Regions from separate parts of the Exiguobacterium sp. SH0S2 genome, predicted to be linked through region 2. Evidence: predicted binding sites of a transcription regulator. Region 2 holds the regulator's gene; each other region holds the start of a gene.
The links. Region 2 encodes Rex, which represses fermentation and respiration genes when NADH is low (regulators of the CRP and FNR family bind a similar motif). Its sites were predicted from a motif close to TTGTGAAATATTTCACAA; they were not measured.
Positions count from the first base shown of each region.

Region 1: EVJ21_RS01575 (formate/nitrite transporter family protein) is a predicted target of Rex. The motif match lies at 5,567-5,584, and genes of this name have one in related genera.
Region 3: arcA (arginine deiminase) is a predicted target of Rex. The motif match lies at 4,861-4,878, and genes of this name have one in related genera.

Region 1 is NZ_SJVB01000001.1:300,945-311,658, forward strand. Features, by position in the region: gene EVJ21_RS01555 (S1C family serine protease) at 1-1,204, opposite strand, end outside; gene EVJ21_RS01560 (fumarylacetoacetate hydrolase family protein) at 1,326-2,144, opposite strand; gene nrdG (anaerobic ribonucleoside-triphosphate reductase activating protein) at 2,200-2,655, opposite strand; gene EVJ21_RS01570 (anaerobic ribonucleoside triphosphate reductase) at 2,633-4,477, opposite strand; gene EVJ21_RS01575 (formate/nitrite transporter family protein) at 4,669-5,508, opposite strand; gene EVJ21_RS01580 (50S ribosomal protein L25/general stress protein Ctc) at 5,717-6,364, opposite strand; gene mutL (DNA mismatch repair endonuclease MutL) at 6,529-8,325, opposite strand; gene mutS (DNA mismatch repair protein MutS) at 8,330-10,714, opposite strand, start outside.
Region 2 is NZ_SJVB01000006.1:6,937-17,650, forward strand. Features, by position in the region: gene EVJ21_RS13375 (DUF2599 domain-containing protein) at 505-1,479, shown strand; gene EVJ21_RS13380 (hypothetical protein) at 1,860-2,267, opposite strand; gene EVJ21_RS13385 (ABC-F family ATP-binding cassette domain-containing protein) at 2,264-4,165, opposite strand; gene EVJ21_RS13390 (redox-sensing transcriptional repressor Rex) at 4,315-4,971, shown strand; gene EVJ21_RS13395 (twin-arginine translocase TatA/TatE family subunit) at 4,971-5,189, shown strand; gene tatC (twin-arginine translocase subunit TatC) at 5,193-5,981, shown strand; gene EVJ21_RS13405 (YesK family protein) at 6,257-6,550, shown strand; gene EVJ21_RS13410 (FAD-dependent oxidoreductase) at 6,744-8,090, shown strand; gene EVJ21_RS13415 (PspC domain-containing protein) at 8,130-8,312, opposite strand; gene EVJ21_RS13420 (ABC transporter substrate-binding protein) at 8,397-9,332, opposite strand; gene EVJ21_RS13425 (FecCD family ABC transporter permease) at 9,458-10,438, shown strand; gene EVJ21_RS13430 (FecCD family ABC transporter permease) at 10,435-10,714, shown strand, end outside.
Region 3 is NZ_SJVB01000002.1:645,834-656,547, reverse strand. Features, by position in the region: gene EVJ21_RS08005 (GNAT family N-acetyltransferase) at 1-245, opposite strand, end outside; gene EVJ21_RS08000 (serine hydrolase domain-containing protein) at 245-1,258, opposite strand; gene EVJ21_RS07995 (solute:sodium symporter family transporter) at 1,445-3,229, opposite strand; gene mgtE (magnesium transporter) at 3,373-4,731, opposite strand; gene arcA (arginine deiminase) at 5,067-6,296, shown strand; gene argF (ornithine carbamoyltransferase) at 6,313-7,341, shown strand; gene arcD (arginine-ornithine antiporter) at 7,395-8,870, shown strand; gene arcC (carbamate kinase) at 8,886-9,848, shown strand; gene EVJ21_RS07965 (glycoside hydrolase family 31 protein) at 10,030-10,714, shown strand, end outside.

The DNA of each region.
Region 1 (10,714 bases), on a different contig from region 2:
TCTTGCCGTCCCGGACGTACTCGATCGTGACGACGCCGTCCGTGTCACGAATCAATTCGCTCCGCAAATCGATGAACGAGGACACGGGTTGATCGTTGATTTTGACGATGACGTCACGAGCCTCAAGGCCCGCTGCCGCCGCCGAACTGTTCGCCTGCACGTCGACGATAATCGTCCCGGCCGTCACCGACTCCGGTAGCTTGATCTGTTCAGTCAAATAACCAGGCGGGAACTCATTAACGTCACGCAATGAGACACCGAGCGACGGATGGTTCACTTCGCCGGTCTGCTCAATTTGATTGATGAGCGGCAACGCGATGTCGACCGGAATCGAGAAGCCGACCCCTTCGACAGAATCGGTCGCGATTTTCATCGAGTTGATCCCGATCAACTGACCGGATTCATTGATCAACGCCCCACCAGAGTTACCGGGGTTGATGGCCGCATCCGTTTGGATGACTTCGGCATTAAAGTCCGCTTGTCCGTTCTCGTCCGTATCGACCGGTACGAGACGCGACGTCGAAGAGACGATCCCGCGTGTGACCGAGTTCTCAAACTGTCCGAGCGGGTTACCGATGGCGATGACCGTCTGCCCCGGTTTCAATTCGCTCGATTTCCCGATCTTAATCACAGACGATACGTTGTCCGCGTCGACTTCGAGCACGGCCAAATCGTACGTCGCATCGCTTCCCATGAGCTTCGCATCAGCAGTTGAACCGTCGTTGAACGTGACGGTCAGACGGTCGGCGCCATTGACGACGTGATGGTTCGTGACGATGTAAGCCGAGCCATTTTCTTTTTTATAGATGACCCCTGATCCGACACCCGCTTCGACCGCTTCGTTCGAGAATCCGCTCGCCGCGAAGTTGTTCACGGTCACGACTGCCGGTTGTGCCACCGCGACCGCATTGGTGACCGATGTGTCTTTGATGTTCGATGAGGTTTGGACAGGTGTCCCGTCTGACGTCACATTCGTATTCGACGTGACGTCAGGTGCTTGATCGATAAACGGTAACGCAATCGCACCGGTCAACAACGCCCCGGCGACGCCGCCGATGAACCCTGGGAACATCCGGCTCATGAAAGAGGGCCGAGCGACTTGTTCTGCTTGCGGAGGCTCAGGCGCCCGCTTTGACGAACCTAGCTCTGTATCTAACCAATCTTCATGTCGATTTTGTTCATTTGGCCGATCATTTCGTTCCATAACATGTCATCTCCTCAATGATGTTTCCTCTAACTTCTACCCTGAGTATAATAGAAGCCGGCACCGTTTCATGGAATTGACGGAACGATTACAAGATTCTTCACAATTTGCGTCAATTTCGTCAGACGATGTCGTTCCGTAACGTGCCGAGCCCGGAAATCGTCACTTCGACCCGGTCTCCGGACTGGAGGTAGACCGGTGGCTTCATCCCATGTCCGACCCCGGCTGGCGTCCCGGTCGCGATGATGTCACCCGCTTCGAGCGTCATCCCTGCTGAGAGCGTCCGAATCAGTTCATCGATCGGTCGGATCATGTCATCTGTCGATCCGAGCTGACGGTTTTCCCCGTTCACGTCTGTGCGGATTGACAGTGGAAATTCGAGTTCTTCCGGCGTGACGATAAATGGTCCGAACGGACAGAACGTGTCGAACGACTTGCCGCGGAAAAACTGGACGTGCTGCTTTTGCACGTCTCGTGCCGTAATATCGTTAATGATGGTATACCCAAAAATGTGGTCCTCGACGTCTTGAATGTCGCGTCCTGACTTTCCGATGATGACGGCGAGCTCGCCCTCATAGTCAAGTTGGTCGGTAAGCGCTGCATGACGCTCGACGATGGCATCAGGACCGACGACCGAGGTCGGTGCTTTCGTGAAGATGACGAGCTTACCGGCTCCCGCCGTATCCATCTCTTTCACGTGCTCCTCGTAGTTTTTCCCGATGCAGATGACATTTTTCAGCGGCCGGTATGGCGCTTGAAGTTTGACGTCTTCGAGCGCTCGTACGCTTGCGACGTCTAGATCGATATCCGGTTTAAATTCGCGAGCAATTACTTCTAACAATGAGTTCGTATGTAGTTGATCACTGACATCATATACTTGGTCCGCTTCGACCACCCCGACTCTTGTCTCCCCTTCGATTTCATAGCTACACCATTTCATAATGATTTCCCCCTTTTTTGTTAGTATACAAAAAATCGGGGCGTTGTCGCCCCGATCACGCTTTGTTCAGAAAAATGATCCGCTGGTTGCTCGACCCCCGGAAACGGAGCGAGCGGTCCATGAGCGGCTGCTCGAAACGCCCGTCGACGAGCACGTCGGCGTGGTCAAGGACGATGTCGATGTCCTCATTTTCTAGCTGTTGTAGCGCTTCGAACGTGTAGCCAGTATAGATCCAGACGTTCTTCCCGAGTGTCTTGCAACCGCGCACGACCTCCGACAGCTCAGCCGGTTGCAGGAACGGCTCACCGCCCGATATGGTCACGCCTTCCCATGCGGCCGTCTCGACACGGTCCAACAACTCTTCGACCGAGATGTCACGACCGCCTCGCGGATTCCACGATTCAGGGTTGTGACAGCCCGGGCAACGATGCGGACAGCCTGCTGTAAAAATCACGGTTCGAATGCCCGGACCATCGACGACCGATTCTTCAAGTACGGATAGGACGCGCATGATGTTTCACCCTCGCTCGTTCTTCTTCTCGTTTCGCCGAGTTCCATCGATCCATCGTCCCGACCAAATAACCGGTGATACGACGGATCCGCTCGATCTGATCTCGTTCCCCGCACGTCGGGCACGACTCGTCGATGATTCCTTCTAGACCGCAACTCCCGCAACGATCGACCGGATGATTGATCGAGCCATAGCCGACGTCATGCGCCCGCATGAGCCGCACGATCGATTCAACCGCTTCCGGGTTATGGGCGAGCGAACCGTCGACCTCGACGTACGTAATATGTCCGGCGTCACATAAGGCGTGGTATGGTGCCTCGATTCGAACCTTGTCCCGGATTGAGACGTGTTGATAAACTGGGACGTGGAACGAATTCGTATAAAACGCGCGATCGGTCACACCGGCGATCATCCCGAATTCGTGTTGATCGTTTAACACGAACTTCCCGGACAATCCTTCGGCCGGCGTCGCCAGTAGCGAAAAGTTTAAATCATGATCGTCTCCCGCCTGCCTCATCCGTTCCGCGAGATGGGTCACGATATCAAGCCCGAGACGTTCTGCTTCTCTTGATTCAACGTGCGTCCCGCCAACGAGGACGCGTAGCGCTTCGGCGAGACCGATGAAGCCGAGCGACAACGTCCCTTGTTTTAACACGTCTCGTAATTCCGATTCAGGCAAAAGCGTCTCACTCCCCCGCCAGACGTGCTGCGCATAAAGAAAGCGGAATTCGTCCGCATGTCGCTTGCATTGATAGTCGAAGCGCTCGAGCAATTGCTCGATGGCGATGTCAACGAATCCATCCAACGTCTTATAAAACGACTCGATATCGGATGACACGAGTGCCATCTTCACTAAATTCAACGTCGAGAACGATAAATTACCTCTTCCGATCGACGTCTCTGCCCCATGACGGTTTCCCATCACCCGCGTCCGGCAGCCCATATAGGCAACTTCCGAAGCATGTGTCCCGTCATAGTACTGAAGGTTGAACGGCGCATCGACGAACGAGAAGTTCGGGAACAACCGCTTGCCCGTCACGCGGCATGCGTGGCGGAACAAATCGACGTTCGGGTCCCCGTCATTGAAATTGACGCCTTCCTTTACTTTGAAGATTTGAATCGGGAAAATCGGCGTCTCCCCGTTGCCTAATCCTCGCTCTGTCGCTTTTAATAACTCGCGGATAAACACCCGTCCCCACCGACTCGTGTCGGTGCCGTAGTTGATCGACACGAACGGAACTTGACCGCCGCCGCGCGAATGCATCGAGTTGGCGTTATGGATAAACGCCTCGCACGCCTGGTACGTCGCCGATACGGTTTCTGCTTCAGCAATCTGCTGTTGTTGCTCCACCGTCAGCTCAATCGGTAGTCCGTTCAACCGCTCGAGTTGACGTTCATACGTCTTCTCGACGTAAGGAGCGAGATCGACGTCAAACATCGGGAACGCCTGTCCCCCGTGCTGCATGTTCTGATTCGCTTGAAGAATGATCGAGGCGAGCGCCAGCGCCGAACGAATGTCCTGCGGGGGACGAATCGTCCCGTGTCCGGTGTGGAACCCGTTCGCGAGTAACTCTCCGAGCGGGATTTGACAACACGTCGTCGATCCGGTCACATAGTAATCGGCGTCATGCACATACAAGTAGTTATCACGGATCGCTAGACGTGACCGTTCCGACAATAGGTACGTGGTCGATAATTGTTTTGACACTTCTGAAGATATGCGCGCTAGTTTGCCGAGTGGCGACTTCCCGTCGACGTTGGCGTTCTCTTGGATCAAATCTTGATCTGGTAGCACACAGACATCGTTATAAAGCTGGAGCATGTTCACTCCGCATCACCTCGCTATATATTGATTATTTAACGGCTGATAACCGATAAAAATTCTATATATAGATTATGTCACGTTTTATCGATTTGAGGCACGTCGATATTGTGACAGTTGCAACCGATCCCGAACGTAAAAAAACAGCCGAATCCCTGATGTGGGCTCGACTGTGCGTTTCGTGATGTATGTCATACTTCTTTGGCTGGCTTGACGATTTTCAGTTCGACTTCTTCTTGCTCTGACTCTTGTGCTTCACGCAATCCTTTAGCGTTCAACCATGTATAGATCGCTCCCATGAATAACGCGCCTCCGATAATGTTTCCGAACGTAGCCGGAATCAAGTTGTGGATGGCTCCAGCAAAGCTGATTGCTTCTGGATGCGGAACAACGAGTGTGAGTGCGAACAAGACGAAGTTGGCGATGACGTGATCAAACCCTGAAGCAAAGAAGACGGCTACTAGGAAGATCATCGAGAAGATTTGGGCAAATTCATTTTTCATCTGTTTCGGCAAGAAGATGGCGAGACAGACCATCCAGTTACAGAAGATGGCTCTAAAAAAGATTTCGACTGTCGTATGATGCATCTTGCTCTCGACGACGGCAAATAACCAGTTGTTCATGCCGAGCTCTTGAATGACTCCAGTCGGCGCGAGCAACAAGGCGAAAAGAATGCCGCCGAGCGCGTTCCCGACGAAGCAAAGCAACCAGACGAGCATCGTATCACTCAGCGTCGTATAGCCACGCATCGTTGAAGTCGTAAAATACATCGTATTCCCGGTAAATAGTTCAGCGCCTCCGTAGATGATCATGACGAGCGCGATCCCGAACGAGAATCCCCCGATGAGCGTCGTAAATGGTGAATCTACAAGATACATGCCGTTGACGACTTTTAATGTGAAGATTGATGCGAACCCGATAAAAATCCCCGCGAGCATTGCCCGTAAAAAATATTCCATCGGCCGATAGTGAATCATCGCTGAGGAAGCCTGTGCTTTCTTCCGTAATGATTCGAGTGCATGGATTTCCATTGATGCCATGTCACAAACCCTTCTTTCTGTTTAAATGAACCATATAATAAGAACAAACATGTGAAATCATTAACAATATAAGCCCGGAGCGACATTTTTGCAACTGCCCATTCGAACTGTTGACATACTTTTCACATCGTAATCGGTTACATTTGTCGGATTTGTGACTAAAAAAAGCGACCCTTCGTAAAGGGCCGCATGAAACCAATTATTCTTTCTCAGAAGACTCTGTCGTCTCATCAGTCGATGCTTTAGTCGATTTTTCTGGAGCTGAAGCTTCTTCACCTTCAGTTTCCTCTTCTTCGACTGCTACCGGCTCGTTCACTGATGCGATTTGAAGATCGCCTTCAGATAAGATTTCGTAATCTTTATTCTCTGGAATATCAGCAACTGTGAGTGAGTCACCGATCTCTAGCTTGCTAACGTCGAGCTCGATCCGCTCTGGGATGTTAGCAGGTGTTGCCGAAACAGTGACTTTATAGAGTGCTTGCGACAAGAAGCCGCCTTCTTTGACACCTTTCGCGTCGCCGACGAGTGTGACGTCTGCTTCAACTTCAGTTGCCTCATCCATTTTGACTGCCATGAACTCGACGTGCTTGTATGTGTTCGTGAACGGGTCAACTTCCGTCCCGTGAACGAGTGTGTTTACTTTCTTGCCGTCGATGTTGAGTTCGATCAAGGCGTTGTCTCCGTGTTCACGGAGAATCTTGCGCAATGCCATTTCTTCAAACGCGACTGGTGTGCTTTCGACTTTGTAGCCGTAAACGACACCAAGTACTTTTCCTTCTTTACGTAAGTTTGTTCGAACCGAACGTGGTCGTAATTCTCGTGTCGTTACTTTAAGCGTGTCTGTCATAATCATTTCCCCCTACTGGTTTATGAATCATGTCTACATCTTGAGGGTGAGGCAGTGTGAACTCCACCTCTCAACCTCGATGTGTTTGACGACATGTGTATATTGTTCCCATAGCTAAGCATCCATAAACGTTACAGTCGGTTAAATTAAGATTACAACGTTTGTCACATGACACGTTTGAACAACTTCTCGAGTTCATACGTACTCCACTTCACTAAAATCGGACGTCCGTGTGGACACGTATACGGAGACGTCGTCTCGCCAAGGTCGCGGATCAACTGTCGCATCATCTCGAGGTTTAACGGATGGTTCGCTTTGATCGATCGTTTGCACGCCATCAGGATCGACGCCTCTTCGCGATATTTAGCGATATCGATTGATCGGTCCCGAATCGCCATCTCGATCAAATCACGGACTGTCCCTTCGAGATCGTGCTGCGGGTACCATGTCGGGATTTCCCGGACGAGAAACGTATTGCCTCCGAACGCCTCTAAATCGAGGCCCGCTTCTTTAAGAAGCGGGACGACTTCTTCGATCGCAAGCGTCTCTTGTTGGGTGAACTCGAGCGTGAGCGGCAACAGCAACAACTGATACTCTTTTTCAGGCTGGCCGAGTTGGTCATAAAACAGCTCGTACTTGATGCGTTCTTGGGCGGCGTGTTGGTCGATGATGTACATGCCATCGTCCGCGCCGCAGACGATGTAACTCGCATGGAGTTGGCCGATGACGTCGAGCGCCGGCAGCCGGCGTTCCGCCTTTTCAACCCCCGGTTCTTCTGACAGCACTGTTTCGACCGGTGTCTCTTGAACGAGTGGTGTCGGCGACCAGCGACTCGGAGATGTCACCGGATCGCGTGGAATCGGATAGTTCCATGCGCTCGGCTCAACTGTTGTGTCTGAGCGTTCGACGGTGAAATCAAGCTTCGATTGCTCTGTCGGAACGGACGGCTGTCTTGGTTTGACCGACGGGATCAACCGTTGCTCCCGAAGTGTCAGCTGAACCGTCTCCCGGATCAGTTGACAGAGTTCCTTCTCTTTTGACAGCCGCACTTCCCGCTTCGTCGGATGGACGTTGACATCAATCAGCATCGGGTCCATGTTCACTTCGAGCACAGCGATCGGGTAACGACCGATCGGCAGAAGCGTATGATAGCCTTCGAGCACGCTTTGTGTGAGCGCGAAATTTTTGATGCTCCGCCCGTTCAAGATCAAAGTCACATACTGTTTATTTGAACGCGTCACTTCGGGCCGCACGAGGTGAGCACTCAAGCTGTAGTCATTCGTCTTGCTCGACGCCGTCACGATTTGGGCGGCGACTTGCCGACCGTAGATCGCGAGCATAACTTGCTTGATGTCCCCGTTCCCGTTCGTTCGGAGCAGCTCCTTGTCTTCATGGAAAGCCGTCAATCGAACTTCTGGGTGTGACAAGGCGATCCGGTTCAACGTGTCGGTGATGCTCGCGAGCTCGGTCGCAGACGTTTTCAAGTATTTCAAACGGGCTGGCGTATTATAGAACAATTGACTGACCGTGATCTCTGTCCCGACGTTCGCAGCAGTCGGTGTTTGCTCGATCACGACGCCGCCATGTAGCGTCATCTCAAAGCCGGCCTCATCAGCCCGGCGCGACTTTAACGTGACGTGACTGACCGATGCGATCGAGGCGAGAGCCTCGCCCCGGAATCCGAGCGTCCGGATCCGGAACAAATCATGTTCGTCTCGTATCTTGCTCGTCGCATGTCTTAAAAAAGCACGGGCCGCGTCATCCTCATAAAAGCCGTGGCCGTTATCCCGCACTTTGATGAGCCGGATCCCGGCCTCTTCTAGCTCGACTTCCACTTTCGTCGCGCCGGCATCAATCGCGTTTTCGACGAGTTCTTTCACGACCGATGCCGGTCGTTCGACAACTTCCCCAGCCGCAATCCGGTTGGCTAACTGTTCTGACAACTCTTGAATGATTCCCATCGACTCACCCTTTCTTCGCAGACTGTTGGAGCGCATAGAGCGCCTGCATCGCCTCGATCGGGTTCATCGCTAAAAGATCGAGCTCGAGCAATTGTTGTTTTAACTCATCTTTTGTCTCGAACAAAGAGAGCTGAGCGGTTTCATCGCTCGACTTCTTCGTTATCGGGTCAGTCGGGGCAGCGCCCCGCTCTTTCTCTTGTTCGAGCTCTGTTAAGATCGTCCGGGCTCGTTCGATGAGCGATTGCGGCAAGTCGGCCAGTTCCGCGACGTGGATGCCGTAAGACTTGTCGGCCTTGCCTGGATGAACTTCATGCAAGAAGACGACGCGTCCGTCGCGTTCGATGGCGCGGACGTGGACGTTCTCGAGCGTCGGGATCGTCGTTTCGAGGACGGTCAGCTCATGATAATGCGTCGAGAACAGCGTCTTCGCGCCGATTGAGGAGGCGATATATTCGACGATCGCTTGCGCGAGCGCCATCCCATCATACGTCGACGTCCCGCGCCCGATCTCATCAAGCAAAATCAGGCTGTTCGCCGTCGCCTCGGTCACGGCCTGGCGCGTCTCGGTCATTTCGACCATAAACGTGGACTGACCGCTCACGAGGTCGTCCGCTGCCCCGATGCGAGTGAAGATGCGGTCAAACAGCGGCAGTTCGGCCGCCTCGGCCGGGACGAACGATCCGATTTGGTGCATGATCGCGATCAACGCGAACTGGCGCATGTACGTCGATTTACCGGACATGTTCGGTCCGGTGATCAACAGCATCTGACGCGAGTCGTCAAGCGTCAAGTCGTTGGCGACATAGTCACCGCGTGGCAGAACCGTCTCGATGACCGGGTGCCGGCCGCGATCGATTTGAACGTTTGCGGACGCTGTCGGACGCACGTAGTCCCGCTTTTCGGCGACGATCGCCAAAGCGAGCAGGACGTCAAGTTCACTGAGCGACCGTGCGAGCTGTTGCAACCGTTTCGTCTCGAGTTTGACTCGGTCGCGCAGTGTGACGAACAAGTCATACTCGAGCGTGCAGCTCTTCTCTTCCGCACCGAGGATGAGCGCTTCTTTTTCTTTCAGCTCGGGCGTGACGTAGCGTTCGGCGTTCGTCAGCGTCTGTTTCCGCTCGTACCGACCTTCTTCGAGTAAACGGGCGTTCGCTTTCGTCACTTCGAGATAATACCCGAAGACACGGTTGTAGCCGATCTTTAATGACTTGATCCCGGTCGCGATCCGCTCTTGTTGCTCCAGGTTCGCGATCCACGACTTCCCGTTCGCTTTCGCTTCAAGCAACTGATCGAGCTCTTCAGAATAGCCTTTACGAATCATTCCGCCTTCTTTCGTCGAGATCGGTGGAGATTCGACGAGCGCCGCTTCAAGAAGCGCCGCCAAGTCTTCGAACGTGTCCAAGTCTTCATGGATATGATGCAACCGGCTTGATGCGACCGCTTCGAGCATCACGCTCAAAGCCGGGATGCGTGCTAGTGTGTCGCGCAATTGTACGAGATCGCGCGCGTTCGCCGTCCCGTAGCCGACTTTCGCGACGAGCCGCTCGATATCATAGACGTGTTTCAATTCGTCCCGGAGTTGGTCGCGCAGCATGAAATCGTCAAGTAAGTTCTCGACCGCGTCTTGACGCTCATGGATCGCTTGCTCTGTATAGAGCGGTTGTTCGAGCCAACGCTTTAAAAGACGTCCACCCATGGCGGTCGTCGTCTCGTCGAGCAGTGATAAGAGTGAGCCTTTCCGTTCTCCGGACCGGGCCGAGCGGAACAGTTCTAAATTGCGTGCCGTATTCGGGTCGAGCTGCATGTGGGCCTCGACCTCATAGGCGATCGCCGGCTGCAAGTGGTCGAGCGCCCGCTTTTGCGTCCGTGTCAAATAGGCGTACAGCAAATCAAACGCGCTCACTTGGGCGTCGTCTTTCGCCGATGCGGACAGTTCGCTCGACCGGCGTTCGACTTGAATCGACAGCGGGATCCCGAGCGGCTGCAACATGTCCGCGAGCTGATCGTCATCGACTAATATCTCACTCGGGATCAATCCTTCGACTTCACGGAGGACCGCTTCTTTCGTCGGCAACGTCGTCAGCCAAGATTCACCTGTTGTCACGTCACCACGGGCGACCCCGTAGGTTTCACCAACTTTGGCGACTGCGACCAAATAACGGTTGTCTTTGTCTCCGAGCGCGGCCATGTAAGTACCTGGCGTGATGACTTGGATGACTTCCCGCTTCACAAGGCCTTTTGTCGCTTTCGGATCTTCCATCTGCTCGCAGATCGCGACGTTGAATCCTTTTTCGATCAACTGCTCGATGTAGACGGCTGCCGAGTGATGCGGGACTCCACACATCGGGATCGGATGCTCGGCGTTTTTGCCGTTTTTCGCGGTGAGCGT
Region 2 (10,714 bases):
TGACGACGAGAAAAGAACTGCAACTACGGTAGACTTTATAGAAAATGCGCCAAGTGAGTATCGATAGTCAGCCGGCCAATAATATGTGCGCATGGATGGGACGCAATTCATAATCCATCAAGCGGATATTTTTAGTCTACTCCATTGATTTCACCTACTTTCTGTTGTTCGTTTACATAGTCTATCTGACAGTCGGATGAACCGGGCTCGTCACTTTATGGTGATCTTTTTAATAGTGGACTCTGGATGAAATTATAATCACAAAAATGGGAAATGGTTACTTTGAGGGCCATAAGCCTAGTATATTTTTCATGACCTAAGAAAATTGTTGTACTATTGTCCTTTTTGTTTTGATAAAAAAGACATCTAGAAAATTGATTAGCAATCTTGAATACTATTAGAGTGGTGGGAAAGACATGGGCAGAATAGAGAAAACAGATGATTGAACTGCCGATATTTGTCTTTTCCCAAAATATAAAGCTTATATAGTAGGGGGACACAACGTTGAGTAAAGGTTTTATAATGAAAGCATGTATGAGTAGTTTGGCTTTATTTACAATACTGGGGACAGCACATCCAGCTTACGCATCTACAGGGGGGAGCGAATCGAAATTGCGTCCAGACGCAGAAGTAGATTCGATTGAAGAGGATCGTTTAGTAAACGATACGGATCAGCTTAATGAAATTGAAGTATTTTTCACTAATCCATCAGTTACGATGACGAAAGAAAGTGATGAGTTTAGTATTATACATGAAGACTCAAATTTAGAATTCGATAAAACAGAAGAAGGGAAAGTGATTTTCAGAAACAAAGAAGAACAGTATTCTATTGAAAATGTGGCTTTAGTAGGAGGTGTCCAAATCCTCTACAACATTGAATCAACTGAGTCGCCAAAAGAATATGTCTTAGATTTAGACATTACTGAAGGTAGTCGAATTATTCACGAAGATGGAGAGTACAAAATTGTGAATGAAAAAGGTGAGGTAGAGGTCTTCATTGGCTCCCCTTGGGCGAAAGACAGTAATGGAAACGAAGTCGAAACATATTATGAGATTAAAGACCAACAGTTGATCCAACATATTGATTATGAAGGAACGGATTATCCTTTAGTCGCTGATCCATTGTTCTGCTCGGATACAATCGATAATACAGCGTCGAAGTATACGGACTCTAATACTTTTTCTGTATATCCACGGACATGTGCACGAACGTATATTACAGCTAGCTATACTTTGGGTGGCGCATTATTAGGCGTTTTTGGGTCAACTGCCATCGGAAAACAGATGTGGTCTGAAGTTGTAGCAGACGCTTCGTATCAAGCGACAAGTACGGCAAACCGCCCGAAGCTCAAAGATCAATTTATCTGTCATGCAGTTAACCCGACTACGATTTGGAAATCATCTTGGAATCTAGATACGAATCGACCGGATGTTTCATTGTTGGATACGTATAAAGCACTTTGTAATCCAGACTATTAAAGGCGAGGTAAACTATGAACATTCAATACTTTGAACCAGATTCGTTATTTTTCATTGTAATCGCGTTGCTAATCCTCTATCCAATCCTTCTTTTAGTAGGGGTGACTACGAGTAAAACAAATCTTATTGGAAAGATTATTTACGGTATTTCAGCATTCTTTTATGCTTACGTGATTTGGTATAGCTACAGCCTAGGCATTTACTTAGACGAGATGTCTGATCCGGCACAAGATGAAGTCATCTTTGGTAGTATAGGATATTTCCATTTAATTTTGTTGGCATTCCCCTACATCTTTTTAACGATGGGTTTTACGTTCAAACAGCATACTCGATCATAATAAAAGAGCGCCTTCCGCTATACGCGGATTGGCGCTCTTTCGTCAGTTTTTCGGTTGTCGATAATTATTTCGATACCACATATTCACCCGGCTCACGACGTAGACGATAAACGCGAGCACCCACATGAACAGCGTCTCTCGATAAAAGTGGCCCCAGACCGAGCCAGGCGCATAAAAGCTATGCACCGTGACATCGATCGGCCAAATGACAAGCCGGATGAACAACGTGCTCATAAGCAAGCCGCTGAAGAGGCTGATGATGATACCGGACCATGTTTGGATGATAAACCCGACGACAATCGGCAGGAAGTAAAATAAAATGATCGGGACGTTCGTCGCCTCGCCGCGGATGAGTTCCGAGATATACTCGGTCCCACTCGGCACGATGTAGACGAACCCGGTCAGGAACGCATGCATCCAATCGATCCGCATGGCACGGGAACGCATCATGAATGGAGTTCCTCCCATTCTGTGAACAGTTCCGTGATCGACTCTTTCGTCGCGTCGGACTCGGTCGACAGCTCTTGGGCGCGGGCGAAGTCGTTGAACACGTCCGGTTCGCATAACAGCTGCTCGATTTCTTCAAGCCGAGCTTCGTGGCGCTCGATTGTCAGCTCGATCTCTTCGACCCGCTGTTTCAACCGGCGTTCTTCGCGCTGCTGTTCCTTGTCGGCGCGCTGCTTCTTGACGACGACTTGTTTCGTCTCCTCGCGGGCGAGCCGGGCAAGGTCCTCGAGCTCTTCTTTCTTCTCGACGTAATACGAGTAGTCGCCGAGGTACTCATCGATGCCGTTCGGCGTGATCTCTAAGACACGCGTCGCGAGCCGGTCGATGAAGTAACGGTCGTGGGAGACGAACAAGATCGTCCCGGGATAGTCGACGAGCGCGTTCTCGAGGATCATCTTCGAGTCGAGGTCCAAGTGGTTCGTCGGCTCATCCAAGACGAGCAAGTTCGGTTGCTCGAGCTTGAGCTTGGCGAGCGTCAGCCGGGCCCGTTCGCCGCCGGATAGTTCTTGGACGCGTTTCATGACGTCGTCCCCGCTGAACAAGAACTGGCCGAGCAGACTGCGGACTTCTTGCTCGCGCATGAGCGGCCAGTCGTTCCAAATCTCGTCGATGACGCGGTTCGCGTCCGACAAGTTCTGTTGTTCCTGGTCGTAGTAGCCGATTTCGACGCCGGTACCGTAGCGGATGTCACCGGTGAGCGGTGGTTGTTGTTTCGTCAACACTTTGAGGAGCGTCGATTTGCCGACTCCGTTCGGGCCGACGAGGGCGACCGACTCGCCGCGTTGCAGTTGGAAACGCAAGTGTTGTGCGATCGGTTCTTCGTAGCCGATGGCGAGGTCGCTGCCGCTCAACACATCGTTCCCGCTTTGGCGTTTGATCGAGAACGACAACACCGCGCTTCGTTCGTCACCGTCCGGCACGTCCATGCGGTCGATCTTCTCGAGCCGCTTGCGGACGCTTTGGGCGCGTTTCGTCGTCGTCGCCCGGGCGATGTTCCGTTGGATGAAGTCTTGCATCTTGGCGATCTCTTCTTGTTGCGACTCGAACTGTTTCTTCTCTTGCTCGTAAAGCGCGGCCTTCTGCTCGAGGAATTTCGTATAGTTCCCGACGAAGCGGCGGCTGCGGTTGCGTGACAGCTCGTAGACGACCGAGACGACGCGGTCGAGGAAGTAACGGTCATGGGAGACGATGAGGACGGCACCTTTATAGCCGCTCAAATATTTCTCGAGCCAGCTGAGCGTCTCGATGTCCAAATGGTTCGTCGGCTCATCCAAGATGAGCAGGTCCGGGCTTTGCAGGAGCATCTTCGCTAAGGCAAGACGTGTCCGCTGTCCCCCTGAGAGCGTATCGATCCGACGTTCGAAGTCGTCCGGGTAAAACCGCATCCCGTGCAAGATCGAGCGGATTGTCGCTTCATACTGATAGCCGCCGCGGTCTTTGAACGTGTGTTGCTCCTCGTCATACGCCGCAAGCAGACGCTCGTAGGCGGCCGGGTCGTTCAAGATCCGCTCCGAGCCCATGTCTTGCTCCATCTGGCGGAGCGTCTTCTCTTGTTCGATCAAGTCGGTGAAGACGGTGAGCATCTCGTTCCACATCGTCTCGTTCGATTCTAATCCTGAGTCTTGGGCGAGATAGCCGATCGTCACGTCTTTTGGCTTCATGATGTCGCCCGAGTCATAGTTGTACTCGCCGGCGATGACTTTTAACAGCGTCGACTTGCCGGCGCCGTTGCGGCCGACGAGGGCGACGCGTTCGCCTTCTTGGATTTCTAGTTTGACATTCTCTAAAATCGGCTCGACGCCGAACGATTTGGATAAGTTGTTGACTTGCAGTAGGATCAAGTGAAAAAACCCCTTTCTCTCTGTTTAGTATACTTTATTTCTTCCCCTTTTCAGGTATATTCATTGAGTGCTTATGTGAATTCGTTTACAATCAAGGTGTATGAAATCAGATTCGTTTGAAACGCGTCGTAAAAAGGAGGCTCTTTCCGTTGAGTCAAAACGAACCAAAGATTCCGCAAGCGACAGCCAAACGGTTGCCACTATACTATCGGTTTATCCAAAGCCTACATTCGTCAGGGAAACAGCGTGTCTCTTCTGCTGAACTGAGCGAGGCGGTCAAGGTCGATTCGGCAACGATTCGCCGTGACTTCTCATACTTCGGTGCGCTCGGTAAAAAGGGATATGGCTATAACGTACAGTATCTGTTAGAATTTTTCCGTAAGACGCTGAATCAAGACGAGATCACGAACGTCGCCTTGGTCGGGGTCGGTCATCTCGGGACAGCGTTCGTCAACTATAACTTCCTTAAAAACAATAACACACATATCGTCGTCGGGTTCGACGCAGACGAGACAAAAGTCGGCACGACGATGTCAGGTGTCCCGATTCATCACGTCGATGAGATGGAACAGATTATGAAGCAAAACAAAATCGATGTCGCCATCCTCACGGTCCCGTCTGCCTACGCGCAACCGGTCGCCGATGATTTGGTCCGCTATGGCGTTCGAGGGATCTTGAACTTCACGCCGGCGCGATTGACTGTACCGGACACGGTCCGCGTCCATCATATCGACTTGTCGATCGAACTCCAGTCGCTCATTTACTTTATGCAACACTATCCATCCGCTGAGGGGGTCCATCAATAATGGAATTTCTACAATCATCACTCGTCGTCGGTATCCCAGGTGGCGTCAGTATTTTCGTCATCGCCATCATCGCGCTCATCCTCTTCGGGCCGAAGAAATTGCCAGAGTTCGGCCGGGCAGCGGGGCAGACGCTCCGTGAGTTCAAAAATGCCACGAACGGTATGATGAAAGAGCACGATGAGACCGACAAGAAAGAAATTGAGAAGAAAGAGCAGTAAGCCATGAGCCATCAACCTGATCAAGAACGGGCACTGTCCGATCACTTGACAGAGCTGCGGAGACGACTGATGCTGTCGGCATTTGTCGTCTTTGCCTTCTTTCTGATCGCTTTGCCGAGTGTCAAATACGTGCTCGCCTATCTGCAGGCGGACCTCGTCGAACGAGGGCTCGAGCTGAACGCCTTTGGGGTCGCGGACCCGCTCATGATTTACTTGAACTTGGCGCTCGTCATCGGGCTCGTCGCATCGGGTCCATTTCTACTGTATCAACTGTGGGCGTTCGTCGCACCTGGTCTGCATCCGAATGAACGAAAATGGACGCTCGCCTATATCCCGGTCATCTTTATCTTGTTCCTCATCGGTCTCGCATTCGCCTACTATTGGTTGTTCCCGCTCGTCCTCGATATCTCGACGGACCTCGGGCAAGACCTCGGTCTGACGCAAATCATCGGGGCGACGAACTATTTCACGTTCCTGTTGCAACTGACGATCCCGTTTGGACTGTTGTTCCAACTTCCGGTCGTGACGATGTTCTTGACGCGCATCGGTGTCGTGACGCCGTACTTCCTCTCAAAAATTCGGAAGTACGCCTACTTCGCCTTGTTCGTAATCGCGGCATTCATCACGCCGCCGGATTTGACGTCGCACCTCATGGTGTCGCTGCCGCTCTTCTTCTTATATGAGATCAGCTTATCGATCTCGCGTGTGACGTACCGCGGTGTGCTCCGACGTGAGAAAGAGGCGATGGTGAAAGAACAGATGGATTTGATGAAGCAAATGAATGAGAAATGAACACTACGTCATGAGACGTGGTGTTTTTTTATGCGAGTACATTAAACTGGAAGTGTCTTGAAAAGGGGCTTGGCCATCGTGTTGATCGGACTGTTTTTCCTTGTCGGTTGGCAAGTACCACGGTTGGCATAACGGTGCTTTTTGGTCGCAAAATGTCGTACTGAAACCACATGTTCTAAGTGATATTGGTCGTAAACGCTTTTTCTGCAACAAGGAAGTACTCTTGTCACATGTTAAGATAGAAACCAATCAAACACACGTCAGGGGGAGAAGCGATGGCTTGGGAATATTACGGGGACGCGCTCATCGTCACAGGGATGTTGACGACGGTGCTCTTACTCGTCGTGCTATCTTTTTTGAAGTTACTATACAGGCGGAGACTCGTCTTTCCGTTGACGCTCGTGGTGATGGGCTATGTCCTGTTCATGGTCGGGCTCGTCTTCGTCCGGGGCTGGGACGGGATGGGCTGGAGTTTGATCGGTTTCAGTTTGTACGTGATCGGGCTCGTCACCTATATCGGTGTCGTCATCTATCACTGGGTGAAAGCGAGACGCACGTCCAATTCATGATCAAAACCGTTCCGGTCGCGGAGCGGTTTTTTTGTCGTCATAACCGTCGTTCAAACTTTAGACATAATTACGTGAAAAACTGAGCAAAGGGATTGTCAAACCTTCTTGTGAAATAGTACACTAAGTTCAGAAAGCGAATGTGATATTTGTCACAAACACTAACTTGCCTACAACTCAAAGGAGAGACTACCATATGAAAATCGCAGTCATCGGATGTACACACGCAGGAACAGCAGCAGTCAAAGGCTTACTCGCCAAGCACGACAATCTCGACATCACCGTGTATGAGCGGAACGACAACGTCAGCTTCCTCTCGTGTGGGATCGCCCTCCACGTCGGCGGCGTCGTCAAACGCGCTGAAGAATTGTTCTACTCATCACCGACCGAGCTCGAAGAACTCGGCGCGACGATGCGCATGAAGCATGACGTGTTGAACATCGATGCGGAAGCGAAGACGGTCCACGCCAAAAACCTCGAGACGGGTGCAGACGTATATGACACGTTCGACCGTTTGATCGTGACGACAGGATCTTGGCCGATCGTCCCGACGCTACCTGGCATCGAGATGACTGGGATCGAACTTTGCAAAAACTATGGTCACGCTCAGCGCATCATCGAGCGGGCTAAGGGTGCGACAAATATCGCCGTCATCGGTGCCGGCTATATCGGCGTCGAGCTCGTCGAGGCGTTCGAAGTGTACGGCAAGCACGTCACGTTCATCGACAGTGCTGACCGCATCTTGAACAAGTACCTCGACAAGTCGTTCACGGACCAACTTGAAGCCGACATGACGTCACGCGGTATCGACCTTGAGCTCAGCCAAACGGTCGAAGCGTTCCGCGGCACAGACGGAAACGTCACGCACGTCGTCACCGACAAAGGTGAGTTCGAAGCCGACCTCGTCATTCTATGTGTCGGTTTCCGCCCGAACACGGGACTGCTCGCAGGACAAGTCGACATGCTCGGCAACGGCGCCATCATCGTCGACGAATATATGCGCACGAGCAACCCGGACGTCTTCGCAGCCGGTGACAGCTGTGCCGTCTACTACAACCCGGCGCGCACACATGCTTACATCCCGCTCGCGACGAACGCCGTCCGCATGGGTACGCTCGTCGCCGAGAACCTCGTCACACCACGTGTCCGTTACCAAGGGACACAAGGGACGTCGGGACTCCGTCTCTATGACTGGAACATCGCCTCGTCAGGCCTCACGGAAGAAGCGGCCGGATTGTTCGGCCTCGACGTCGAGAGCGTCGTGATCGAGGACGCGTACCGTCCTGAGTTCATGCCGACGTCGGAGCCGGTCCAGTTCAAACTCGTCTATGAAGTCGGCACACATCGTGTCGTCGGGGGACAAGTGCTCTCGAAAGCGGATATGACGCAAGCGGTCAACACGTTGTCGCTCGCGATCCAAAACGAGATGACGGTCGAAGAGCTCGCCTACGTCGACTTCTTCTTCCAGCCGCACTACAACAAGCCGTGGCACTTCATCAACAGTGGAGCGCTCGCGGCGATGAAAGACAAAGTCAACGCATAACGCAAAAGATTCGAAAGCAGCCGCTTTCGAATCTTTTTTTTATAGGTAACGTGGCGCGTCCTGCATCGAGTTGGCGAGGATGATGTAGACGAGGATGTTTCCGGGCATGATAAGAAAGAGTAACCGGACGCCGAGCGAGGACATGCCGAAGTACTCGGCGATGCCGCCGCAGACACCGGCGAGAGAACGGTCGGTCGCGGATTTTCGAAGAGCACGTTGCATAAAGTAGACTCCCATCTCGAATTTGATATGTAAATTTTACCATATGTGTATAAAAAAAAGCGCGCCGATTTGGCGCGCTTGTGCTTATTTCAAGATGGTGACGAGTTCGTCGAGCACTTCGTTGGCTGACAAGACGCCGCCTGACGTGTTCCACGTATCGTCGCTCACTTCGGTCACTTCACCGGCCTTGACGGCTTTCAAGTCTTTCCAAAGCTGGTTCGACTGCCATTCTTCGGCCGTCTTCGATCCGTCCGCACCGCCGTATGTGAAGTAGACGATATGGTCGCCGTCCATTTCGGGGATGCGTTCCATCGTGACTTCTTCAGCGAATTCCGTGCGGTCTTGTGACGCTGGGCGTTTGACGCCGACGTCACCTAAGATGACGCCTGAGAAGCTGTCCGTGAAGTAGATGCGTGACGCGCCAGGAAGGAAACGGACGACCGACAATTCTTTGTTCACGGCGTCGCCGAGCTCAGTTTTCGTGTCTTCGACGTGTTGGTCGTAGTCAGCTAACACATCTTTTCCTTTGTCTTCGAGGTTGAGGGCGTTCGCGTAAAGCGCGAAGTTCTCTTGCCAGTCGCCTTTGAGCGTCTCTGACATGACCGTCGGTGCGATCGCGTTCAGTTTGTCATAGATGTTCTCTTGGCGAAGTTTCGTACCGATGATGAGGTCTGGATCGAGTTTCGCGATCGCCTCGAGGTTGACCTCGCTCTCTGTCCCGACTTCCGTCACATCTGTCATCTCAGACTCGATGTGCGGGTACCATGGGTCACCGTTCCATGATTTGACGGCACCGACTTGTTTGACGCCGAGGGCGATCAACGCCTCGGTCCCTTCGTTCGTCAAGACGACGACGCGTTTCGGTTCTGTTGGGACTTCAGCCGTGCCCATGGCGTGCTCGACCGTGCGTGTCGCTGCTTCTTCTGATTCGTTCGAGTTGCTTGCCTCTTCCGACCCGCCGCAAGCAGCGAGGACGACGGTCAGACAGAGCGTAAGTAACGCTAATCCAAGTTTTTTCATATGAATAAAGTCTCCTTTGAATAGTAAGTTTTCCTTCCCGAATATAAGTGATAATGATTATCACTGTCAACCCCTTTTTCTAACAGCGAGATTTTGCTATGGTAGGGGAGGAAAGAAGTGAGGAAATGATGAAACCGTGGATCAAACTATTTGCCTTGATCATTGCATTACCAATCTTGAGTTATATCAGTTTACGGGTCGGCGTCATCCCGGTCGGTCACGAAGACGTGCTCGGCTTAGGCGGTGACGTATCTTCAAAGGCGATGATCGCCTTAGAGGACAACCGGATTCCGCGGACCGCCGTCGCCCTCGTCGTCGGGAGTGTCCTCGGCTTGGCCGGACTCTTGTTTCAACTCGTGACGCGCAACCCGCTCGCGTCACCCGATATTTTAGCCGTCAACGCCGGGGCGAGTCTTGCCATCGTGCTCGTGACGTTGTTCGGGTTCAGCAGCATCGCCTCGTTCACGACGGCCGCACTCATTGGCGCTTTCATCGCCGGTGTCATCGTGTATCTCCTCAGCGCGAACGGTGGCAACGTCATGTACATGACGCTCGCCGGTGCATCGCTCGCGGCGCTGTTCAGCTCGTTCACCCAATCGATTATCGCGTATGAGGAAGGGGCGCTCGACGAAGTGCTATTTTGGCTGACCGGGTCGGTCGCGGGACGATCGCTGACGCTCGTGACGACGCTCTTGCCATGGATGATTGGCGCGACCGTGCTCGTCATCTTCATCAGTAAAGAACTTGAGACGTTGTCGCTCGGTGATCAAGTCGCCCGTTCGCTCGGTCAAAACGTCGGTGTTGTGAAATTCGTCGCCGTGACGCTCGCCGTCATCTTGTCGGCGTTCGGTGTCGCGCTGGCCGGTCCGATCGCTTTTGTCGGACTGCTCGCCCCGCACCTCGCTAGGTACATGTTCGGTACGGCGTTTTTCGCGAGGTTGCTCGGGAGCGCCCTGCTCGGAAGTGTGCTGTTGCTCGCGGCCGATATTTTCGGACGTGTCATTTTATTCCCCCGCGAAGTCACGGTCGGTGTCGTGCTCGCCGTCATCGGTGGAGCTTTCTTCATCTATCTCGTCAGTGCTAGACAAGGAGTCTTTAAGTCATGAAATCATACAGTTTTCGAAAAGGCCCGTTCTCGTTCACGCTCAGGAGGCGTGAAATCGTCTTGGCGGTCGCTTTACTTATCGGTCTCATCATTGCCATTTATTTAGGTCTCGCCATCGGAGAAACGTTTTTGACGCCGTGGTCACTCGGGGCACTTTTCGTTGGATCGGGTGATGCGTTCGCGGAGCTCATCGTCTTCGAGTTCCGGATGCCGCGCGTCTTGATGGCGATCACCGCCGGGGCTTGTCTCGCCGTCAGTGGGCATTTGTTACAGCTTA
Region 3 (10,714 bases), on a different contig from region 2:
CCAAGCCGGCGGTGCGAAGCAGCGATGAGCAACTCGCACACGTAAAGGCTGACTTTTGTGTCGGTCAAACCGCGAAGATAGGCGATCACGTGTCCCGTTTCAGACTCGATGACGAAAGCGATGTTCGAGCGGCGCCATGCTTCTTTTGTCAACTCATCTTGACGAACGAGCTGGTGCCAGCTCTCAGCTTCGTTCAACGCTTGAATCTGTTCAAAATCTCGTTCATCGTAAAGACGGATGATCATCAAGACGCACCCACTTTCACTTCAATCGCTTTCATCACATCAAACGCCCCCTCTGACTCGTTCGAACAGACGACAGAAGTGACTTCTAAAGCAGGGTAATAGGCGGAATGGAAGCTGACACCGGGATCGTAGCCCATCACGTGATATTTGAATACCTCTTCGTTAGGTTCGAGTTGGATCCAGGCGCCATACCCGTAATGTCCGCCCCGGTCATTGACGGTCACGTGAGGTGTCAATAACCGCGTTGTCATCTGTTGACCGAGAAGACGATGCCTGAGCAACGCGTCCCATAGTTTGGCCATGTCGGCCACCGTCACGAACGCCCCTCCGTCCGAACCGCCTTTGACGGGAATAGAGTACTGATTTGTCCGCCATGAACCGTCCGGATTGTTGATATAGCCGAGCGCCGTATCGGCAGGCAGGGCGTCAAGCGAGAAGTAACCGGAGTCGGTCATGCCGGCCGGTGTGAAGACGAACTGTTCGATGTAATCCGAGAACGTCAATCCGCTCGCTTGTTCGACAATGAGACCGAGCAAAATGTAACCGGCGTTATTATAGTGGAATTCGCCGATTTCATGTTTCATTGACTGTTGCTGGAACATGGGCAAAAAGTCGCTCAATCGTCTTAGCTGATACATCGGACGTTGTTGCCATAACTCTTCAAAGTCGTCCATGACGGATTCATCAAAATAGTCCGGGATGCCTGACGTATGAGTGAGCAACGTTTCGACTGTCACACGTGTATCAAACTTAGGTAAATCAAGGGATAGACAGTCTCGGAGCAGCGAAGTGAACGCCAGCTTCCCTTGTTCGACGAGCTGACAGATGGCGATCGCCGTGAACAACTTACAGCCAGAGGCGATCCCGAACCGAGTCACGTCACGGTTTGGCAGTCGTTCGGAACGATTCGCATATCCTTGTTGTCGTTCAATTAATAGGTCGTGCTTTCGGACAGCGAGACATGTGCCTGAAAAAGCGGATGAGATTTCAAAATCTGACCAATTAGTATTCATGAGTGGACCTCCGACGTTTGGCTGTTCCTTTCCGTTTCTAAGTATGTAAATCATACCATTACACATTAACCTAAATAATGGAAAAATGATAGGTGTCATTCTTATGGTGAGGCGATTTTGCAGATGAAAAAACACCGTTCGAACTGATTCATTTCAGCAGGAACGGTGTTTTTGTAAAGAGGCAGGTCACCCGCCGCTCGCTTTTTCTTCGAGCTCGGTTTCGGTCGTTCCAAGGTTGTTCAAGTACACCTCGTATCTCGGGAGCCAGTACCGGTACGATACCCAGACGAGACCGCTCGTCGCGGCGAACAATGTCAGCGTCGCTGGCCAGAACCAGCCCGAGACGATCCCGTCCGCATAGGCGAGACCGATCGGAGAGAAGACGAAGTAGACGAACACCATCGAGGCGACGAGGATGATTGACGTCGAGATCGCATGACGCCAAGGTTTCACCCGACCGAGGTCGATCCGGATCGGCTTGATTTGTTGCATCGGACGCAGTTTGGCGAACAACAACATGATACTCGTCTCGATGACGAACAAGATGCCGTAGATGTGGATGAAGTTGATGCCAAGGTCAAATCCGAACCACTGTTTCATACCCCAGACTAAGAAGTAGTACGTGATGACGTGGAAGCCGATGACGATTTTAGCGGCGATCGGCGGCACGCGCTTGACGAGCATGCCAATCAAGACGACGACGAGAATCGGGATGTTGAAGAAACCGGTGAAACGGCGAATCAAGTCCCAAAGACCGTCCGGCGCGTACATCAAGTTCGGTGCGACGAAGAACGAGACGAGCGCGACGAACGTCCCGAACCATTTGCTGACCCGGATCAAATCTTTGTCCGAGGCATCGGGTTTGAACTTCGGTTTATAAATGTCGAGCACGAACAGTGTGGCGATACTGTTCAGCAATGAGTTGAACGAGCTGAACACCGCGCCGAGCAAGACGGCGAGGAAGAAGCCCATGAGCCACGTCGGTAACAAATCGGCGATCAAACTCGGATAGGCGAGGTCTGCCTTGTCCATGTTCGTGCCGTATAAGTGAAACGCGATGATGCCTGGAAGCAGCATAAAGATCGGAACGAGCAACTTCAAATAACCGGTGAAGAGGACACCTTTTTGTCCTTCGGCGAGGTTTTTAGCCCCAAGAGCCCGTTGAATGACATATTGATTCAACGCCCAGTAGAACAAGTTCGCGAAAATCATTCCGGTGAAGATGGATAGGAATGGCACCGAGTCGTTCGATGACCCGATCGCGTTCAACTTTTCAGGGTTCGACGTCGCGATCGTCTTCATCCCTTCGACGACGCTGCCGTCACCGAGTGCGATAAAGCCGAGCGTCGGGACGAGGAAGCCGATGATGATGAGCCCGATGCCGTTGAGTGTATCCGACACCGCAACGGCGCGGAGGCCGCCGAAAATGGCGTAGATAGCGCCGATGATACCGATGAACCAAATGACGAGCCAAAGTGACTGTTCAAAGCTGATTCCGAGCAGTTCGGGCACGTCGAAGAGCTGAAGGACCGCGAGGCCGCCGGAATAGAGCATCGACGGAATCGTGACGCACATGTAACCGAACAAGAACAAGAGGACGGTCAAGCGCCGGACGTCCTCGTCATAGCGTTGACTTAAAAACTCAGGAATCGTCGTGATCCCGATGCCGAGAAAGCGTGGCAGTAGGAATAGTGCCATGATGATGGCGGCAATCCCGGCCGTCACTTCCCATGCCATCGCCGACATGTTGCCGGCGAACGACTGCCCGTTCAAGCCGATCAACTGCTCGGCCGATAAGTTTGTGAGCAGGAGTGACCCGGCGATGAAGAGACCGGTCAGCCCGCGACCAGCCAAGAAATAATCATCGGCGCTGTCGACTTTTCCTTTTGTCAGGCGATAGGATACGTAAGCGACGAGTCCCATGAATAAGGCTCCGGTCACTAATATGTATATAACTTGTTGAATCGTCACTATTTATCCCTCCTTGTATTACTTCTTATCTATAAGTACTTTTCGTAATTACCCGCCTGGCACGATAATTATTTCCCATCATCGCTTTTGTAAACAAACCGTAACAAAGCTCACACGAAAAAAGACACCTGAAACGTCAGGTGTCAGAAAAAGCGAAGCAATGAAGTGGCGACAGTGAAGTAGATGATCAATCCGAGATTGTCCACGACCGTCGTGATGAATGGACCCGAGGCCACGGCCGGATCGAGTTTCAGGCGGTTGATCAAGAGCGGGACGAGTGTACCGACAATCGTGGCAACGCTCAGTGAGGCGAAAATCGACAAGCCGACGATCATGCCGATCAAGGCGCTATCGTACAGGACCGTGATGACCCCGAAAATAACGACCATACAGGCGAGTCCAAGCAGGACACCGGTTCCGAACTCCCGGCGAATCATCTTGGCGACATTTTTCCGATTGATCGTGCCGAGCGCAATCGAACGTACGGCGACGACGAGCGACTGGGTGGCGGCGTTTCCGGCCGATCCCATGACGAGTGGCATGAAGACGGCGAGCAAAACGATCGTCTCGAGCGTATCTTCAAATCCACCGATCGTCGATGCGGTGATCATCCCGAGGAACATGAGGCTGATGATCCAAGGGGCACGTTTTTTCGCTGCCTCGACCGGGCCCATGTTGATGTCAGACGAGCCTTTCGTCGCGGACAGCTCTTCAAAGTCTTCGGTCGTCTCGCGTTCGATGACGTCCATGACGTCGTCGACGGTGATGATGCCGAGCAGGTGATCATCGCTATCGATGACCGGGAGCGCGAGCAAGTCATACTTTTGGACGGTTCGGGCCAAGTCTTCTTGATCGGCCATGACGTGGGCCGAAACGACCCGCCGCCCCATGATGTCAGCGATGAGATGGTCGAGCGGGGAAACGATCAAATCACGGAGCGACACAACGCCGACGAGACGTCGGTCTACATCGATTACATATAAATAGTAAATTGTCTCAGCTTCAGGACCGAGATCACGCAACTCTTCGAGTGTCGCCCCGATCGTTTTGTCGGCCTGTAACACGATGAACTCGGTCGTCATGATGGCACCGGCCGTATCATCTGGATAGCGCATCAAGTCTTTGACCTCGGTCGCCTCGGTCTCGTCCATCTGTTCGAACAGTTCGTTCATGAAATCGTCCGGAAGTTCGGTCATGAGGTCGGCGGCATTATCCGAGAACATATCGTTTAAGACGCTGACCGCATACGGGCGTGGCATTTCTTGGATGAACTGCTGTTGTTCATCGAGCTCTAATTTTTCAAATAAATCGGTGTACTCTTCAGGTGATAAAGCGCTGTATACAAACGCTCGATCGGGTTGGTTAAGTTCGATGAAGATGTCGGCCTGTTCACCCGGGTGAAGTGTTAAAAACACGTCGCGGAAATCGACCGGATCCCCTTTTTGGATGAGCGCTGTCACTTGGGCTTCATGACGCGCGCGTTCTGTACGTTCGATGGCCATCGACTCACTTCCTTTTCTAAAGTCATTTTTCGTATCCTGTCGTTATCGTACCTTAATTTGAAAAGAAAAAATAATGGATTTTATTCACAGTTCATACATCGTGTATCCATCCCAACCGTTGCTCTCTCCTTGTTCATTGATTCACAACCGTTTGTTCATTCAGTTTGACTTATATTGTATCCATTTTTTTGTGGAATCGACCACAATCAGAACGTCGGAATTACCCGCCTCGGAATCGGGTAAGTTGATAATGTAAGGGTAGAAACACACCCGAATCACTAGGAGGAAGCGAGATGATATCGATGACGGATCAATTGACCGCACGGGATACAACGCTGAAACATCCGATTCACGTGTATTCAGAAATTGGTGAACTAAGGACTGTACTATTGAAGCGTCCAGGACGCGAACTTGAAAATTTGACGCCGGAGTATTTGGAACGACTCTTGTTCGACGACATTCCACATTTGCCGGTCATTCAAAAAGAGCACGACTACTTTGCGAGCGTGCTACAAAACCGGGGCGTCGAGGTGCTCTATTTAGAAAACTTGATGGCAGAGACACTATCGCTGCCTGGCGTACGTGAACGATTCGTCGCCGACATTCTTTCGGAATCAAAATCGAATATTAACGGTTCATACGAGACGCTCAAAGAGTATTTACTCGCTTATGATAACGAACAGTTGATCGAGACGGTCATGGCCGGTATCCGTAAAACCGAGATCAAGCGCGAAAAGCGCCGTCATCTGCACGAGATGATCGAGGACACGTATCCGTTCTTTCTCGACCCGATGCCGAACCTGTACTTCACGCGCGACCCGGCCGCGGCGATTGGGAACGGCTTGTCGATCAATCGCATGAAAGAACCGGCGCGTCGCCGCGAATCACTGTTCACGCAATATATTATGAGATACCATCCACGCTTTGCGAAGCATGATATCCCGATCTGGTCGGATCGTGACTATCGGTTCGCGATGGAAGGCGGGGACGAACTCGTCCTATCAAAAGAAGTCGTCGCCATCGGGATATCGGAACGGACGACCGCCCAAGGAATCGAGCGCGTTGCCCTCAACTTGCTCGCGAACGGGGGCACGTTCAAGAAAGTCATCGCCATCGAGATTCCGAAGTCGCGTGCGTTCATGCACCTTGATACCGTCTTCACGATGGTCGACCACGATAAGTTCACGATCCATCCGTTCATCCAAGGACCGGGCGGCAAGATGAACATCTTCGAGCTGACGTTGAACGCGGAAGGTGAGCTGCACATCACGCAACACACTGATTTGTTGAAAGTGTTGAAATCGGCTCTCGGCCTAGAGGAAATCGTGTTGATCCCATGTGGTGGGGGCGACCCGATCGCTGCGGCGCGCGAGCAATGGAACGATGGGTCGAACACGCTCGCAATCGCCCCAGGTGTCGTCGTTACGTATGACCGGAACTACGTTTCGAACGAGCTGCTCCGTTCAGAAGGGGTCGAAGTCATCGAAATCATGTCGAGTGAGTTATCACGAGGCCGTGGAGGCCCACGTTGTATGAGTTGTCCAATTATCCGTGAAGATATTTAACGAGGAGGAGACACACATGTCCACAACGTTCAACTTTGATTTGAAAGGTCGTCATTTTTTATCGCTTAACGAGTTTTCGCGGGACGAACTGAACTACTTGATCGACTTATCAGCAGCGTTCAAACGTCAAAAGAAACAAGGGATTCCCCACCGGATTTGTGAAGGCAAGAACGTGGCGCTCTTGTTTGAAAAACCGTCGACACGGACGCGCTGTGCGTTCACAGTTGCGGCAATCGACCTCGGCATGCATCCTGAATACCTCGGGAAATCGGATATCCAGTTCGGAAAAAAAGAATCGGTCCGTGATACGGCGATCGTGCTTGGACGCATGTTCGACGGCATCCAATTCCGTGGCTTCGCTCACGAAACGGTGGAAGGTCTTGCACGGGATGGCGGGGTCCCGGTTTGGAACGGTTTGACGGACTTGTATCATCCGACGCAAATTTTGGCCGACTTCTTGACCGTCAAAGAACAAAAAGGTGATTTGGCTGGCATTCGTTTCGTCTACGTTGGAGATGGACGCAACAATATGGGCAACACGCTGTTGATCGGTGGTGCCAAAGTCGGCATGGACATGCGAATCTGTGCGCCGAAATCGCTCTGGCCGTCTGACGAGGTCGTCGATTACGCGCGTTCGGTCGCGGCTGAAACAGGAGCACGCATCACCTTGACGGAGAGCATCGACGAAGCTGTCGCTGATGCGGACGTCATCTATACCGATGTGTGGGTATCGATGGGCGAAGAAGCTGAATATGAAGAACGGATCAAGCTCCTTCATCCGTACCAAGTGAATATGGACATGGTCGAGAAGACCGGAAATAAAGACGTCATGTTTCTGCATTGTCTGCCGGCGTTCCACGATTTAGAGACCGAGGTCGGGCGAGCGATTCATGAACAATATGGACTGAAAGAGATGGAAGTGACCGACGAGGTGTTCCGCAGCCGCCATTCATACGTGTTCGATCAGGCGGAAAATCGGATGCACACGATCAAAGCCGTCATGGCGGCGACACTCACCGATACGTTTGAATGGCTCGAACGCTGACGAACGAGGAGGCATGTCCTCCTCATTCGTACTAAACGGAAGGGATGAGTTATATGTCTACCAAATTAGATCATGACTCAAGTGGTTCGGCTGGTGCAAGTCCTGGCAAAAAAGATCAACGGTTAGGTCTTGGTGCACTGACAGCCCTCGTCGTCGGTTCGATGATTGGAGGGGGCGCCTTCAACTTGGCGGCCGATTTGGCCCAAGGCGCGAACGCCGGAGCTATTTTGATCGGGTGGGTCATCACCGGTATCGGGATTATCACGCTCGGTCTCAGTTTTCAGAACTTGACGATGCGTCGCCCTGATCTAGACGGCGGGGTATACAGTTACGCTCGCGCCGGATTTGGCCAGTTCGTCGGCTTCAACTCGGCGTGGGGCTATTGGTTATCCGCTTGGCTCGGTAACGTTGCCTACGCCACACTATTGTTCAGTTCGGTCGGTTACTTCTTCCCGATCTTTGAAGGTGGTCAAAACATCGCCTCGATTATCGGCGCCTCCATCATGTTGTGGCTCGTACACTCGTTGATTTTACGAGGCATCCACGAAGCATCGATGATCAACATCATCACGACAATCGCGAAACTCGTTCCGATTTTTGCCTTTATCACCATCACCTTGTTCTTCTTCAATATCGATAACTTCACGTTCGACTTTTGGGGCCAAGGCGGCTTCTCGTGGGGCAGTGTGAGAGACCAAGTCGTGTCGACGATGCTCGTCACGCTTTGGGTATTCATCGGTGTCGAAGGGGCGGTCGTCTTGTCGGGCCGGGCCCGTAAGCGCTCGGACGTCGGGAAAGCGACCGTCATCGGCTTACTCGGTACGCTCGTCATTTACTTGCTCATCTCGATCATGTCACTCGGATTGCTGAACCCTGAGAGCGTGGCGAACGCTTCGCAACCGGCGATGGCGTACTTGCTCGAATCGGCTGTCGGACCGTGGGGCGCGATGCTGATCAACGGGGGCCTCGTCATCTCGGTACTCGGTGCTTGGCTTGGATGGACGTTGCTTGCGGCGGAAATCCCATTTGTCGCCGGTAAAGACGGTGTCTTCCCGAAATGGTTCACGAAAGAGAATAAAAATAACGCACCGGCCAATGCACTCTGGCTCACAAACGGGTTGATTCAGTTGTTCCTCTTCACCTTCCTGTTCTCAGACGCTGCTTATAACTTTGCGTTCTCACTCGCTTCGAGCGCCATCTTGATCCCGTATGCGTTCTCGGCGTTCTACCAAGTCAAAGTCGCCAAAAACGGGATTGGCTATGATGCCGGGGAACGTCGGACGCGTGACCTTATTATCGGTGCGGTCGCCTCGATTTACGGGATCTGGTTGATCTACGCGGCCGGTATCGACTATTTACTGCTCACGACACTTCTGTATGCACCAGGGACGCTGCTCTATATTAAAGCGCAGCGTGAGAACGGAATTAAGACGTTGACGAAAACCGAATGGATCGTGGCTGGTATCTTGACCGGACTCGCGATCTTGGCAGTCGTACGGATTGTATCAGGCAACATCTCAGTCATATGATCGGGGGAATCGAGCATGCGTAACAAACGAGTAGTCATCGCCTTAGGCGGGAATGCGATTCAACAAGGAAAAGATGCGACGGCGGGCGCTCAAATTCGGGCCGTCGAGGCGACGGCCCAGTCGTTGGTCGCCCTTATCGAAGAAGGCGTCGACGTCATCATCACGCACGGGAACGGCCCTCAAGTTGGAAACTTGATTTTGCAACAGGCGGCCGCGGACAGTGCGGCGACGCCGGCGATGCCGCTCGACGTCTGTGGGGCGATGACGCAAGGGATGATTGGGTATTGGTTCGAGAACGCCCTCACGAAGGCGCTTCGGTCGCGCGGCCTCGAACGTTCCGTCGCCCCGATCGTGACGCGGTGTGTCGTCGATCCGAACGACAGTGCCTTCAGTCACCCGACGAAGCCGATCGGTCCCTTCTATTCAGAAGCGGAAGCGTCGGTGCTCGAACGGTCGACAGGTCATGTGTTCAAAGAAGATGCGGGCCGCGGTTATCGCCGCGTCGTACCAAGTCCGTACCCGACAGCGATTTGTGAGCATACGGTCATCCGTGACCTCGTCGACAACGGCCACATCGTCGTCGCGTCCGGCGGTGGCGGGATTCCCGTCATCGACACGCCAGACGGATACGTCGGGGTCGAGGCGGTCATCGATAAAGACTTTGCCGCCGCGAAGCTCGCGGAACTCGTCGAAGCGGACATGTTGCTCATCTTGACGGCCGTCGAGCACGTCTACGTCAATTTCGGGACGACCGAGGAAGCCGCGTTAACCGAAACGACAAACGAGCAACTCGAGACGTATATCGCCGAAGGTCAGTTCGCACCGGGCAGCATGTTACCGAAAGTTCGGGCCGCCTTGCAGTTTGCCGAGTCGGGAACGGGACGCGTATCCGTCATCACGTCGCTCGAGCAGGCGCACGCTGCTGTCCGAGGAGACGTTGGGACGAGAGTCCGGCTCGCTGCGACGCTCCAACAATGATCAACGCCGTAGACATCTCGTCTACGGTTTTTTTTGTGCATAACGCGGACTGGCCGTTTTTGAACCGCGAACAAGGGGAAGGGTTGTTGTATGTCAAACCTGACATTGCTATCATCATCTGTGTAAACGGTTGCAATAATATGGGGGAAGGATGTGACGAAGAGCGGCAACGCTCGAACTTATGCGTCTATTTGAACAGGAGAACGTATACACAAAGCAAATGAAGCCACTTGCAGATGAACGTGCCGTCGTCCAAGGGAGCTGCTATCGCTTCACGGTATTGACGAGCCAGTTGATCCGGATGGAGTACGCCGAGGACGGTGTGTTCGAAGATCGACCGACCCAAGTCGTTTGGAACCGGGACTATGACGTCCCTGACTTCCGGATCATCGAGGACGAGAGTGAACTGCAAATCATCACCGATCACGTTCATCTGTATTATACGAAAGGACCGTTCGCGCCGAACACGCTCTACGTCGACGTGAAAGGGAACTTTAGTACGTACTATAGCCGCTACACGTTCAACGGCCCGGAACGGACGCTGAAAGGGACGGCCCGAACGCTCGATCATGTCGATGGAGCGACCGAGCTCGGGGAGGGGATCGTCTCCAAGCAAGGCTATGCCGTCATCGACGACTCGGACTCGTTTCTCATGACAGACGACCGCTTCGTTGAGCCGAGACGAAAAGGCATCCATGATTTGTACTACTTCGGCTACGGGCACGAATACAAGCAAGCGCTTCACGATTTTTATAAGCTGACAGGTCCGACACCTATGTTGCCGCGAAAAGCACTCGGCAACTGGTGGAGCCGCTACTGGCGCTATGACGAGACCGAATACAAAGGCCTCATGCGTCGGTTCAAAG